Regions from separate parts of the Lysinibacillus sp. JNUCC-52 genome, predicted to be linked through region 2. Evidence: riboswitches for the same ligand, from Rfam matches in the RefSeq annotation. Region 2 holds a riboswitch; the other holds the start of a gene.
The links. Region 2 has a riboswitch for S-adenosylmethionine ahead of JNUCC52_RS15060 (cyclase family protein). Riboswitches for the same ligand answer to the same signal wherever they lie in the genome.

Region 1 (5,713 bases), 2.1 Mb from region 2:
AAAAGTGTTCTTATCTGGCGGGGCACCGTGTCCACTCCCTATATACGATGCTTTTTTTAAAAAGGGACTATATTTTAAAGAAGGCTATGGACTAACAGAGGCTGGACCAAATAATTTTTATATCTCACGCGAAGAAGCCTATGCGAAAAAAGGGGCAGTAGGTAAAAGCATGCAATTTATTGAGGCAAAAATTATTAATAAAGATGGGAAGAATTGCACTGCACATGAAGTAGGTGAGCTCTTTGTCAGAGGTAGGCATATGTTTAGATTTTATTGGAATAATCAGCAGGAAACGGACAATACCATTTGTGATGGCTGGTTAAAAACAGGTGATTTAGCCACAATGGATGAGGATGGTTATTTTTATATTGTCGGTCGTCGGAAAGAAATGATTATTAGTGGCGGTGAAAATATTTACCCACAAGAGGTGGAGCAATGTTTATTACGTCATCCGCTTGTAAAAGAAGCAGCTGTCATCGGTGTGCCAGACAATTATTGGGGTGAAATTGTAACGGCATTTGTTGTTTGCCAACAGCAATCTGATACGCTAATCGCTGAAGTGAAGGCTCTTTGTCGAAATGAGTTAGGACACTATAAAATTCCGAAAAAAATTATTATTATCGATGAGTTACCAAAAACAATCGTCGGGAAAATCGACAAAAAGGCACTTCACATGCAATTGAAAAGCTCTTAAAGATGGATGAAATATGAGGTATCGCCGATAGGATGTGTAAAATCGCCGATAAAACCACCGAAATCGTTCACAATGCTTCCCATAATACCTACATACCAGTAAAATAGAGTAGGTTAGGGGGATTCTATATTGAAAGATCAACGCTTTAAAATTGCACATCGTGAGGCGCTCATCGGCATAGGACTTGTACTTGTCAACTTTGCTATTTGGTACGGCTTTGCATATGGCCTAGGCTCGGGGGATCCAACAAAATATACATATGTTTGGGGTTTCCCAGCATGGTTTTTCTATAGTTGTATCGCTGGAACAGCTTTTATGATTGTGTTAATCTGGCTCGTCTTAAAATTCTTTTTCAAAGAAGTACCTTTTGAAGATGGGGAGGTGGATAAATAGTGCACTGGCAAGTTATTTTTCCACTCTTCATCTTTTTAATTATTATTTTTGGTATTGGTATATGGGCCAATAAACATGTCCGTTCATCGAACTCGTTTTTACAGGAATATTTTCTTGGTGGTCGTGAAATGGGTGGCTTTATCCTAGCAATGACTATGATTGCCACGTACGGAAGCGCAAGCAGCTTTATTGGTGGACCAGGGGTCGCTTATAATAAAGGACTTGGATGGGTACTCCTAGCGATGGCACAACTACCAGCTGGTTATTTTGTATTAATGATATTAGGAAAGAAATTTGCAATTATTGCTCGCCGTTATCAGGCAATAACATTAATTGATTTTTTACGGGAACGCTATAAAAGCCATGTCATTGTAATTTTATCTGCAATTAGTATTATTGTCTTTTTATTTTCTGCAATGATGGCACAGTGGGTTGGTGGAGCACGCTTAATTGAATCTTTAACGGGTTTAAATTATACAGCGGCACTCTTTATTTTTGCTGCATCGGTATTAATTTATGTCATTATTGGGGGCTTCCGTGCGGTCGCTTTAACAGATACAGTACAAGGTTCGATAATGGTAATTGGTACGGTTATTTTACTAATTGGGACAATCATTGCAGGCGGGGGAATAGATCAAATTATGACATCCCTTGTGGCAGAAAATCCAAAGTTAGTGTCTCCATTTGGTGCAGAAGGTGAACTAACGCCGTTATATGTTTCTACATTTTGGATTTTAATAGGAATTGGCGTAGTGGGTCTACCTCAAATTGCAGTACGTGCTATGAGCTATAAAGATTCAAAAAGTATGCATTTAGCGATTATTATTGGTACGATCGCCATCGGGACAATTATGTTTGGCATGCATCTAATTGGTGTGCTAGCGCGTCCAGTAATGCCAGGTATTGAGATTGGCGATAAAGTGATGCCATTATTAACGTTAAAAGTTTTACCGCCATATTTAGCGGGTATTGTTTTAGCAGCACCGATGGCAGCCACGATGTCTACGGTTAATGCACTACTGATGTTAGTTAGTTCAACCGTTGTGAAAGATATTTATTTAAACTATGTGAAGCCAACTGCCAACGACGGGGAGATTAAGCGGGCAAGCTTTATTGTCACTACCGTAATTGGTTTAGCGGTCGTTGTATTTGCGTTAAATCCACCAGATTTACTTGTTTGGCTTAATTTATTTGCATTTGGTGGCCTAGAAGCTGTCTTTATTTGGTCAGTCGTCCTAGGATTATATTGGAAAAAGGCCAACAAATATGGCGCAATTGCTTCCATGATTACGGGCATGACGTTATACATTGTGATTGATCGCTTTTATCCGTCAATCTTTGGTATGCATACAGTGACAATCCCGATAGTAGCTTCATTTATTATCTTTGTTGTTGTAAGCTTACTAACAGCTGACAAATTTAAAGATGAAAAAATATTTATCTAAATACCAAAAACCCACGAGAGATACCTCTCTCGTGGGTTTTTTTATATGAATAACGCTAAAAAAGAAAACCGTTAGCAAGTGGTTGCTAACGGCGTTTATCTTAATAAAATACTTTTTCAAGATTATATTTTGCACGGAAAGTGTTAATAGCATATGTTTCGTAAATTTCACGTTCCATTGGATCATCAATTTCATACACTTCAATTTTGAAAATTTCATCACGATATTTTTTCATTGGTGATACGTTATCTTCAAAATGCTTTTTAATGCGTTGACGAATTTTGCGCGCTTTTCCTACAAATAATAGCTCATTTTTTTCGTTGTAGAATAAGAATATGCCACCTTTTTCGCGAGTGATTTTATGGAAATCAATAAAACCATGGAATGGTGTGATTTCTACATCACCTGGTTTTAATACTTGCTCACGTTGACGAATTACTAAGTCTGGTTTTGGGAGTTCAATTTTAATCAAAATATTTCACGTTCCTCTCTGTTACTAAAGGTATATGTTAACATAATACCTCCATGATTACCATTACGTTTTCTTCTACAAAAATCAATTTACAATGCATGAATGTTTATCGGGTTACAATTGTCATTGGTTTGTCATTTACGAAGGCTAATTGATGAAAAAAATGATATTTAACCAGTAGATACGTAACTCACAAAAGAAATAGATACTTTAATGATAGTGTTCATCAAAAAATAAACTTCCATTCATTTAAATACTAAATATTCTATGTATTATTGAAATTCTTAATTGTTCATGATACAATTCTTTTTAATTAAATAATCTTATCAAGAGAAGCTGAGGGATTTGGCCCTATGACGCTTCAGCAACCTCTAACAATGTTAGAAAGGTGCTAATTCCACCAAAGGATGTTTCCTTTGAGAGATAAGAGTGAACGTGATAATTATCCTTCTCATTCTTGCTCTAATGGAATGAGGGGGATTTTTTAATTTTTAAATAGATAGAGAGAAAAAATTAAAGAAAAGGGGAATACAGCATGCCTATTAATATTCCGAAAAACTTACCAGCTGGAGAACATTTACGTGGGGAAAAAATATTCGTTATGGAAGAAGACCGCGCTAAAACGCAACAAATTCGTCCTTTAAATATTTTAATTTTTAATTTAATGCCAGAAAAAGAAAAAACAGAGCTACAATTACTGCGATTGCTCGGTAATACACCATTACAAGTGAATATTACATTTTTAAATACAGCAACACATGAGTCTAAAAACGTGAGTAAATCACATTTACAGCTATTTTACTCGACATTTAAAGAAATTCGCCATCGCCGCTTTGACGGTATGATTATTACGGGTGCGCCTGTTGAAAAAATGGCATTTGAAGAAGTGAATTATTGGGAAGAAATTTCAGAAATAATGGATTGGTCTGTGAAAAATGTTACGTCCGTAATGCATATATGTTGGGGGGCACAAGCTGCACTATATCACCATTACGGTATCGGTAAATTTGAGCTACCAGAAAAATGTTCTGGCGTCTATTCACATGTAATTACCGATTTAACGGTCGATTTAGTGCGCGGCTTTAGTGACTTATTTACAGCACCACATTCACGCTATACATCGGTTTCCATTGATGAAGTACGTAAGCACCCAGATTTACGCTTACTGTCCTATTCAGAAGATGCTGGCGTCTTTATCGTGCAGTCAAAGGATAATAAGAACATAATGATTACAGGTCACTTAGAATACGACGCGACAACATTAGCTGATGAATATTACCGTGATGTTGAAAAAGGAATTGATATTGCGATTCCTGTTAACTATTTCCCGAATAATAATCCTTCTAATGAGCCGATCAATACATGGCGAGCACATACGCATTTACTATTTTCAAATTGGCTTAACTATTATGTTTATCAGGAAACACCGTACGAATGGGATTTTGTTGATGAGATTGAATACCATATTTAATATGGGACAATTAACATACCGTTTTACAGTTAGAAAAACCACATTTCTCATTAAAAGTGAGAAATGTGGTTTTTGTTGTTAACTTATTGAGATTCGGACGAGTTTGGTTTGGTCGCATCTTGCTGCGCTTTCGATTCTTGTTGTTCTTTTGGAGTTTGCTGCACTTTTGATTCTTGTTGTTCTTTTGAATTTTGCTTGTCTTTTGATTGTTGTTCTTGAGATTCTTGCTGATTACTAGAAGAGCTTTGACTGTCTTCTTTCTTTTTTATTTTGCGAACTTTTGCGACTGTTAGTAACAACAATGGAAGTAAAACAGTTAATAATCCTGAATACAACGGCCAAATATTCTCATTATAATTATTAGAATGGACGATATTCGGGTGAGCAATTTGAGCCAGTGCAACCATACATAATCCAAGTGGTAAAATGAGTGGGCGAGGATCTTTTATTTTAAATATTTGTCCTATGCCAAGTACCGTTGCGTAAAAATAAATAAATGTCCGAATGTAAATGGATATAATCCACATAACAGCCATGATAATTTCCACTCGTTGGAAAAAATTACCTATCGAAATCCTTTGAGCTAGCGCATAGCTTGGAAATGTCTTAATTGATGTATTAGTTGAGCCAAGAACGAGTGTTGAAAGGGTAATAATAAGAATTAAGACAATTCCGCCTAGTAGTGTGCCGATATAATATCCTTTTTGAGCTGCTTTATGTACATTGACTCCAGAAGGGAAAAACATAAGCAACACAGCAAGTGGGAAAGAAAAAACACTCGTAAAGTTTAGCGTACCGACGATTAATGGTTTTGTGTCTGTTTCATAGACTGGCATAATATTTTCTATATTGATTTGAGGGGAAATACAAATAATAAAAATAATAAAAATTAACATAAATATTGGAAATAGTATTTCCACAGAACGTGCAAAAACTTCAATCCCTAAATACGACGCGAAAACGATAATAATCGTAAATAAAACTGCAAAGGTCAGAGTAGGTGTTTCGGGCATCACTTCCGTTTGCATAAAAATTCCGATGAAATATAATAATTCGCCTGCTGAAAAAAAGGTTAAAGACATAAAACAAAGCGATGTCAAAGTACCGATGAATTTGCCAAAAATTTTTCCATTTGCTTCAATAAACGTAAGGTTTGGAGTTTGATTTCCTAATGATACAAAGAGCTTTATTAATAAAATGCTTAATAGTACACCAATAGCCGCTCCAATCCACGCATC
Region 2 (5,713 bases):
CCACAAGAAGGGCATCCTTATTTTAAGGCGATTGAAGGCGATTTTATTATTGGTTACCATATCGGGTTATCAACGACGCTTGGGCAAACGTATGAAAGATTATTTAAGGTTATGGAAGAAAACGGCTACGAGCTTGGGCAGTACGTGTATGAGGAATATATTTATGATGCGGTTATTAAAAATCGAGAGGAAGACTATGTAACGAAAATTATGATGGAAATAGTCAAAAAGGCAAAGTAGCTTTGCAAAAAAGGAAACTACCTATACGCGATATAGGTAGTTTCTTGTGTTCAAAGATTTATTTGTAATGGTAAGTGCTAGCTCTTGAATTATTGCGTTGTATTTTATTAAACCACGCTTGATCTTTTTCTTCTTGCTGTAAGGTGTTAACGATGGATGAGGAACAATTAACGCAAATTTTGGCTTGTGTAATTTTACCGCATCGTTCACATGGTGCACCAAGATTAGGAAAAATAGAGGTTTTTAACTTGCCTGTCTTCACCCATTTATAAAGTAAGTCTGATGAAATACCTGTTAACGCAACAATTTCATCATTCGTTAAGTGCCGATTATTTTTTCGTAATAAAAAATGGTGTAAATCTGAAAAAACATCTTCTTCGCGAGCGTCTATTTTCTTTCCGAACAGCAGCATTCAATTCCTCTCCCTTCTCAATTATTTAATGATTTCTTGTTTATTTTCTGGAACATTATCGGGTTGTTCGTCATATTTATAGTTTTCCCAACGAGTACGAGCTAATTTACGATATTTATTGGAGACATTTCGATCCGCGATTAACCGAGAAAATCCTTTTTTTGCTTTTACAATATCACCGAGTCGAAGACTTAATTCGGCATGTAAGTATTGAATTCGTTCACTGCCTTCTTGATTGGACGCAAAAGATTTACTGTAAAAATCTCTTGCTGCATATAAGTAGTGATTTTCAGATTCACTTTCATTTTTTAAACGATACAGCCATGCTATTTTTAGTGCGATATTAGCCATTAAAAGTGCCTCTTCCATTGAAGCCTTCGCTACGAGATAGGCTAGTTTATAGCTAACAATCGCATCGTCCATAGTGCGTTCACGACAAATATTCATTGGCTTATGTAGTTCTTTAATATACAATTCATCAATTAGTAGCAAGAACGGTCCATAAGTTCTCGTCATAGATTTATGGTAAGCATATCCACAATGTGGACATACAGCAACTTCATATAGAAGTGGATTCAAGCCTTCGTAAACGGGCATAAAATCCGTTTGTTCTTCGATTATTTTAAAACGATTTGGTCGTACCTTATATGTTGTATATTGTTTTTTGCAAAATTTACATTCCACATTACTTTCGTAGTAGTAAATATTAAAACCCATATGAACCAACTCCTCTGTGTCGAGTTTTTAACATTTCTTTAGTTCTATTTAAATAGGGGGAATACTCGTTCAATATATGTAATGGATTTTCTACTATTTTAGCAATTCTATGTTTTTTGGTATACTCCTTCAGCATGATTAAAGTAGTACCAAGAAGAAAATATATTTTTTTATGTAAAGGGAATGTTTGCTTTAAATATACTAGCAATAGTATTTATCGGTGGTACATAGGGAAAAGTTAACTGTTTTAAATCTACTTTATTAAATTAAGTCTGACATACCTAAAACGCTCTTTTTTATAAAAAAATTTAAGTAGTTTTATTATAATACACATAGGATAAATTTACTATTCAATAATATGGTTTTAGATAAGGAGTTTAAGGAAGTGGAAAGCTACTGTTTTCTTTATTTTCGAGTACAATAATTTCTATATTTTCTTATTTAATTGAAAGGGGCTAGATTGAAATGGACTGTAAAATTATTTTCTTTGATGTGGATGGTACGCTCATCAATTATGGCGATGGTTGTATTGAATCGAGTACAAAGAACGCTCTACAAATAGTAAGAAACAAAGGAATTCGATTAGTTGCTGCAACAGGAAGACCACTATCTATGTGCCATCGTTTACTAGAACTAGGTATCGATACGTTTATTACTGCGAATGGGGCTTATACTCAGCATGGTAATCAAATAATCCATAGTATGCCCATCGCACAAGATGTCGTACAAAGTGTAAAAGCGTTTGCTGATAATAATCAGGATAGTCTGACATTTTTTACTGACCACCTATTCATGAATAATGTTCGTCATCAAGCAACATTAAAGGCAATGAAGGAGACATTATCTTTAGATGACTATCCTCCCACGAATCATAATATTTTAAATGAGCAAGTTTACTTAATGTGTTTATATGCCAATGAGCAAGTGGAGAAAAAGTACATAACACAATTTCCTAATTTAAAGTTTGAAAGATGGCATCCGACAATTATGAATGTGTTACAAGATGATGTATCAAAATCCATCGCTGTTGAAGCAGTGCTAAAATATTTCAACATCCCTCGAGAAGAAGCAATTGCTTTTGGAGATGGAGAGAATGATATTGATATGTTAAAGCAAGTTGGATATGGTATTGCGATGGGAAATGGCAGTGTCGCATTAAAAAATATTGCTGATTATGTCACGTTAGATTCGGATGAAGGTGGCATTGATTATGCATTGCGTAAGCTCCAACTTATCTAGAGTAATAAATATTATTAGAAATAAAATTTTTCTGCTATCGTAATGGCCCCTAAGAGACCCTTTTTAGCTTTTAACATCTACTTCCATAGTATGTGCTCAACGCTACTTATATTTTGGATAGACAGGAATGTTATTAGATTGTATGAATAAATTGGAGTAGATGATCTCGTTGCCATTGTCACATGTATGTAGTTTTCAGTCAGCATATCCGTCACTGGTGGCGGTAAGGGAAATAAAGTGATGTGAAATAGAAATTTAGACTGAAAGAGATAGGGTGATACGGTAAAGAGAGTAATTGTTAAAAACTGAATTTATCAAAAATAAAGTTATGATGATTGTACAATATTAATATACATGTAATAATAATTAAACCTATACAAAAGTAATTGATAGAAATAATTGACTTTAAGAGGCTTATGGTAAGCTAAGATATTGGGAAAATTAAGGCTTTAGGTGGGGTAAATTTATGGTGCATCACGTGCAATCTCTTATTGAACATTACGGGTATTTCGGAATTATTCTTATACTAGTTGGAGGGATTGTCGGGCTGCCACTTCCTGACGAAATTTTTTTAACCTATGTAGGATATAATGTTTATCGTGAAAATTTAGAACATATTCCTGCATTAATAAGTGCTGCAGTGGGAGCTGCAGGAGGCATCACCCTCAGCTACTTTGTCGGTCGTCGATTTGGGTTACCGCTATTACAAAAATATGGGCCGAAAGTTCATATTACTGCACAAAAAATTGAGTTTACGAAAAAACTGTTTGAAAAGATAGGGCCTGTCCTATTATTAATTGGCTATTTTATACCTGGTGTTCGTCATCTAACAGCATATATTGCAGCTATTAATAATTATCCCTATAAAAAGTTTGCTGTTTATGCGTATGCAGGTGCAATAATATGGACTTTCACCTTTATTACTTTAGGGAAAGTACTCGGAAATAAATGGCGTTTTGTTGGCATGTATTTGTCTCAATACAGCCTATATGCCATATTGGTGTTTATCGTATTAATGCTGATTGTGTACTTTGTATTTAAAAAAAGAAATACTATTAAATAAATAGTAAAAAAAGGTCTGCTTCAAATGTTTATTTGGCATTTGAGGCAGACCATTTTTATTTAAATTTAAGGCAAAATAGCAAATGAACGAACAGGGAATCCAGAAGCTTTTTCAGGCTTTGGCACAATATTGAAAATGACTGCCCCTTTGGCTGGTAGCTTATCTAAATTTGTCATCAGTTCAATTTGATATGTATCCTGATCTAGTACAAAATATTCGCCATCTAACGTTCCATTTTTACGGAAATCCGCCGCTGAATCTGTATCGAATGTTTCATGACCGATGGCATTGATTTTCCGTTCTGTAAATAAAAACTGCAACGCTTCTAATCCCCAACCTGGAATATGGTTATGACCGTCTTTATCTTTATTATTGAATAAGTCCTTATCTGGCCAACGTTTACTCCAATCAGTTCGCAGTGCAACAAATGTACCTGCTTCAATTTCTCCATATTCTGCTTCAAAATCTAAAATATCTTGTACGCTTAACGTCAAGTCATTGTTCAATTCTGCTTCCTTGGACTTATCTATAACAATAAGCGGAAGGACAAGTTCTTTTAATTCTAATTCGTCTAAGTAGCGCGTATTTGCAACAAAATGAATAGGTGGATCAATATGCGTTCCATATTGCCCAGGAAACGTAAATTGTTGTGCAAAAAAGCCGTCATTATGAGAAAATAGCGTTTCAAATTTTGCATCTTCAAACATAAAGAAATGAGGAGAGTCTGGCCCGAATGTATGTGTTAAGTCGACCCATTGCTTAGTTTTTAATAGCTGTAATGCTTGTAAAAGTTCATTTGTCATTTTTATTCCCTGCTTTCTTAATTATGAGTGGTGAATCAATTGCGTCATTAAATACGAACATCGAAGTGAAAAAAGAATGATTATTCCCATCGTTACGCTTCAGGCGAACGCTTTCGCGGACAAGCTCAAGCCTACTACATTCAAAAGTTCATAATTTTTCTTAGAAAAACTAATAGGAAATTAACCATTAATTAAAATAAAAAAAGAGCCCTACTTGTAGAAGAGGACTCTCGTGTAACTGAAGTCAGTCTTCTCATCTTTTGGCGAATTTCACCATTTGGAATTAGCACCATGCCTAAGACTGGTTGCTGAGACTTCATAGGGCCAATCCCTCCATCTCTCTTGATAAGAAAAATATATGAATTTTCAGAAATAGTAATAACAAATACTTTAGCATAATTATAAATAGTTTACAAGTTCTATAGGAGTGCATGGTTATAAAAAATAAGTTGCCTTCTTTCTTACCAATATAAAATGATTGCGATACTACAGCACCCACCTTCTGATAAAACAATTCGAATATTGTCTGGCGTATATTTCGCTTCGAATTTCGCTGTAACACCTGCAGAAGAAATGAGTTTTTGGACTTCATCTTGCTTGGAAAGCTGTGCGGCATTTTTAAGATCATGGGCAAACTGATCGGACCCTTCAATTTTCTCTGTTAATAATTGGGCCTGCTGCATAATCGGCTGAATTTGTTTGGCAGATGTCTTCAACTTCAATGTATTAATAGGCGGGTACTGATTTGGGTTTGGAGATGTGGGCATCGCAAGCTGTCCAGGCAAATGGTGAGGGAAAGACGAATTAGCAACGCCCCAATTTGGATATTGATGTACATAAACATAATACGGATAAGGATTGTAATACAGCAGAATTCCTCCAATCTATAGCTAATATCTTAGTGTATCTTATGTAGTGGCATTCTATTTTGTGTTGAAATAGCCCGTTCTTAGCTAACAAAGCTTAGCGTAGTCCTCTTTTTATATATGTTGCAATGAATGTAAAAAAAGTTCGGTACGGAGATAATATTATTTTTATCAGAAAAAATGGCAATCGAAATGGCTGAAATAAAGATGTTTGAATCGAGACAATAATGCAATGGGTGCAGCCATGTAGCAATTTGATAATGCGTATACATTAATGGCAATAGCATAGAGCAAAAAGGATTTGCCACAAGAAAGGGAGAATATGTAATAGAGTCTGTAGAAAAGGGGACGATGGGATGAATCGTTTAAATTT

Region 1: linked by a shared signal. The riboswitch ahead of metA (homoserine O-acetyltransferase MetA) and the one ahead of JNUCC52_RS15060 (cyclase family protein) in region 2 are both predicted to bind S-adenosylmethionine.

The regions. Positions count from the first base shown of each region.
Region 1 covers NZ_CP065546.1:455,072-460,784, reverse strand. Annotated here, with positions in the region: gene JNUCC52_RS02465 (class I adenylate-forming enzyme family protein) at 1-694, shown strand, start outside; gene JNUCC52_RS02460 (YhdT family protein) at 824-1,087, shown strand; gene panF (sodium/pantothenate symporter) at 1,087-2,532, shown strand; gene JNUCC52_RS02450 (nucleotide excision repair endonuclease) at 2,633-3,004, opposite strand; SAM riboswitch class I at 3,325-3,434, shown strand; gene metA (homoserine O-acetyltransferase MetA) at 3,540-4,475, shown strand; gene JNUCC52_RS02440 (GerAB/ArcD/ProY family transporter) at 4,559-5,713, opposite strand, start outside.
Region 2 covers NZ_CP065546.1:3,040,666-3,046,378, forward strand. Annotated here, with positions in the region: gene JNUCC52_RS15035 (MerR family transcriptional regulator) at 1-240, shown strand, start outside; gene JNUCC52_RS15040 (hypothetical protein) at 299-652, opposite strand; gene JNUCC52_RS15045 (DUF2225 domain-containing protein) at 674-1,369, opposite strand; gene JNUCC52_RS15050 (Cof-type HAD-IIB family hydrolase) at 1,835-2,608, shown strand; gene JNUCC52_RS15055 (DedA family protein) at 3,075-3,671, shown strand; gene JNUCC52_RS15060 (cyclase family protein) at 3,737-4,474, opposite strand; SAM riboswitch class I at 4,725-4,826, opposite strand; gene JNUCC52_RS15065 (YuzC family spore coat inner layer protein) at 4,936-5,241, opposite strand; gene JNUCC52_RS15070 (VOC family protein) at 5,697-5,713, shown strand, end outside.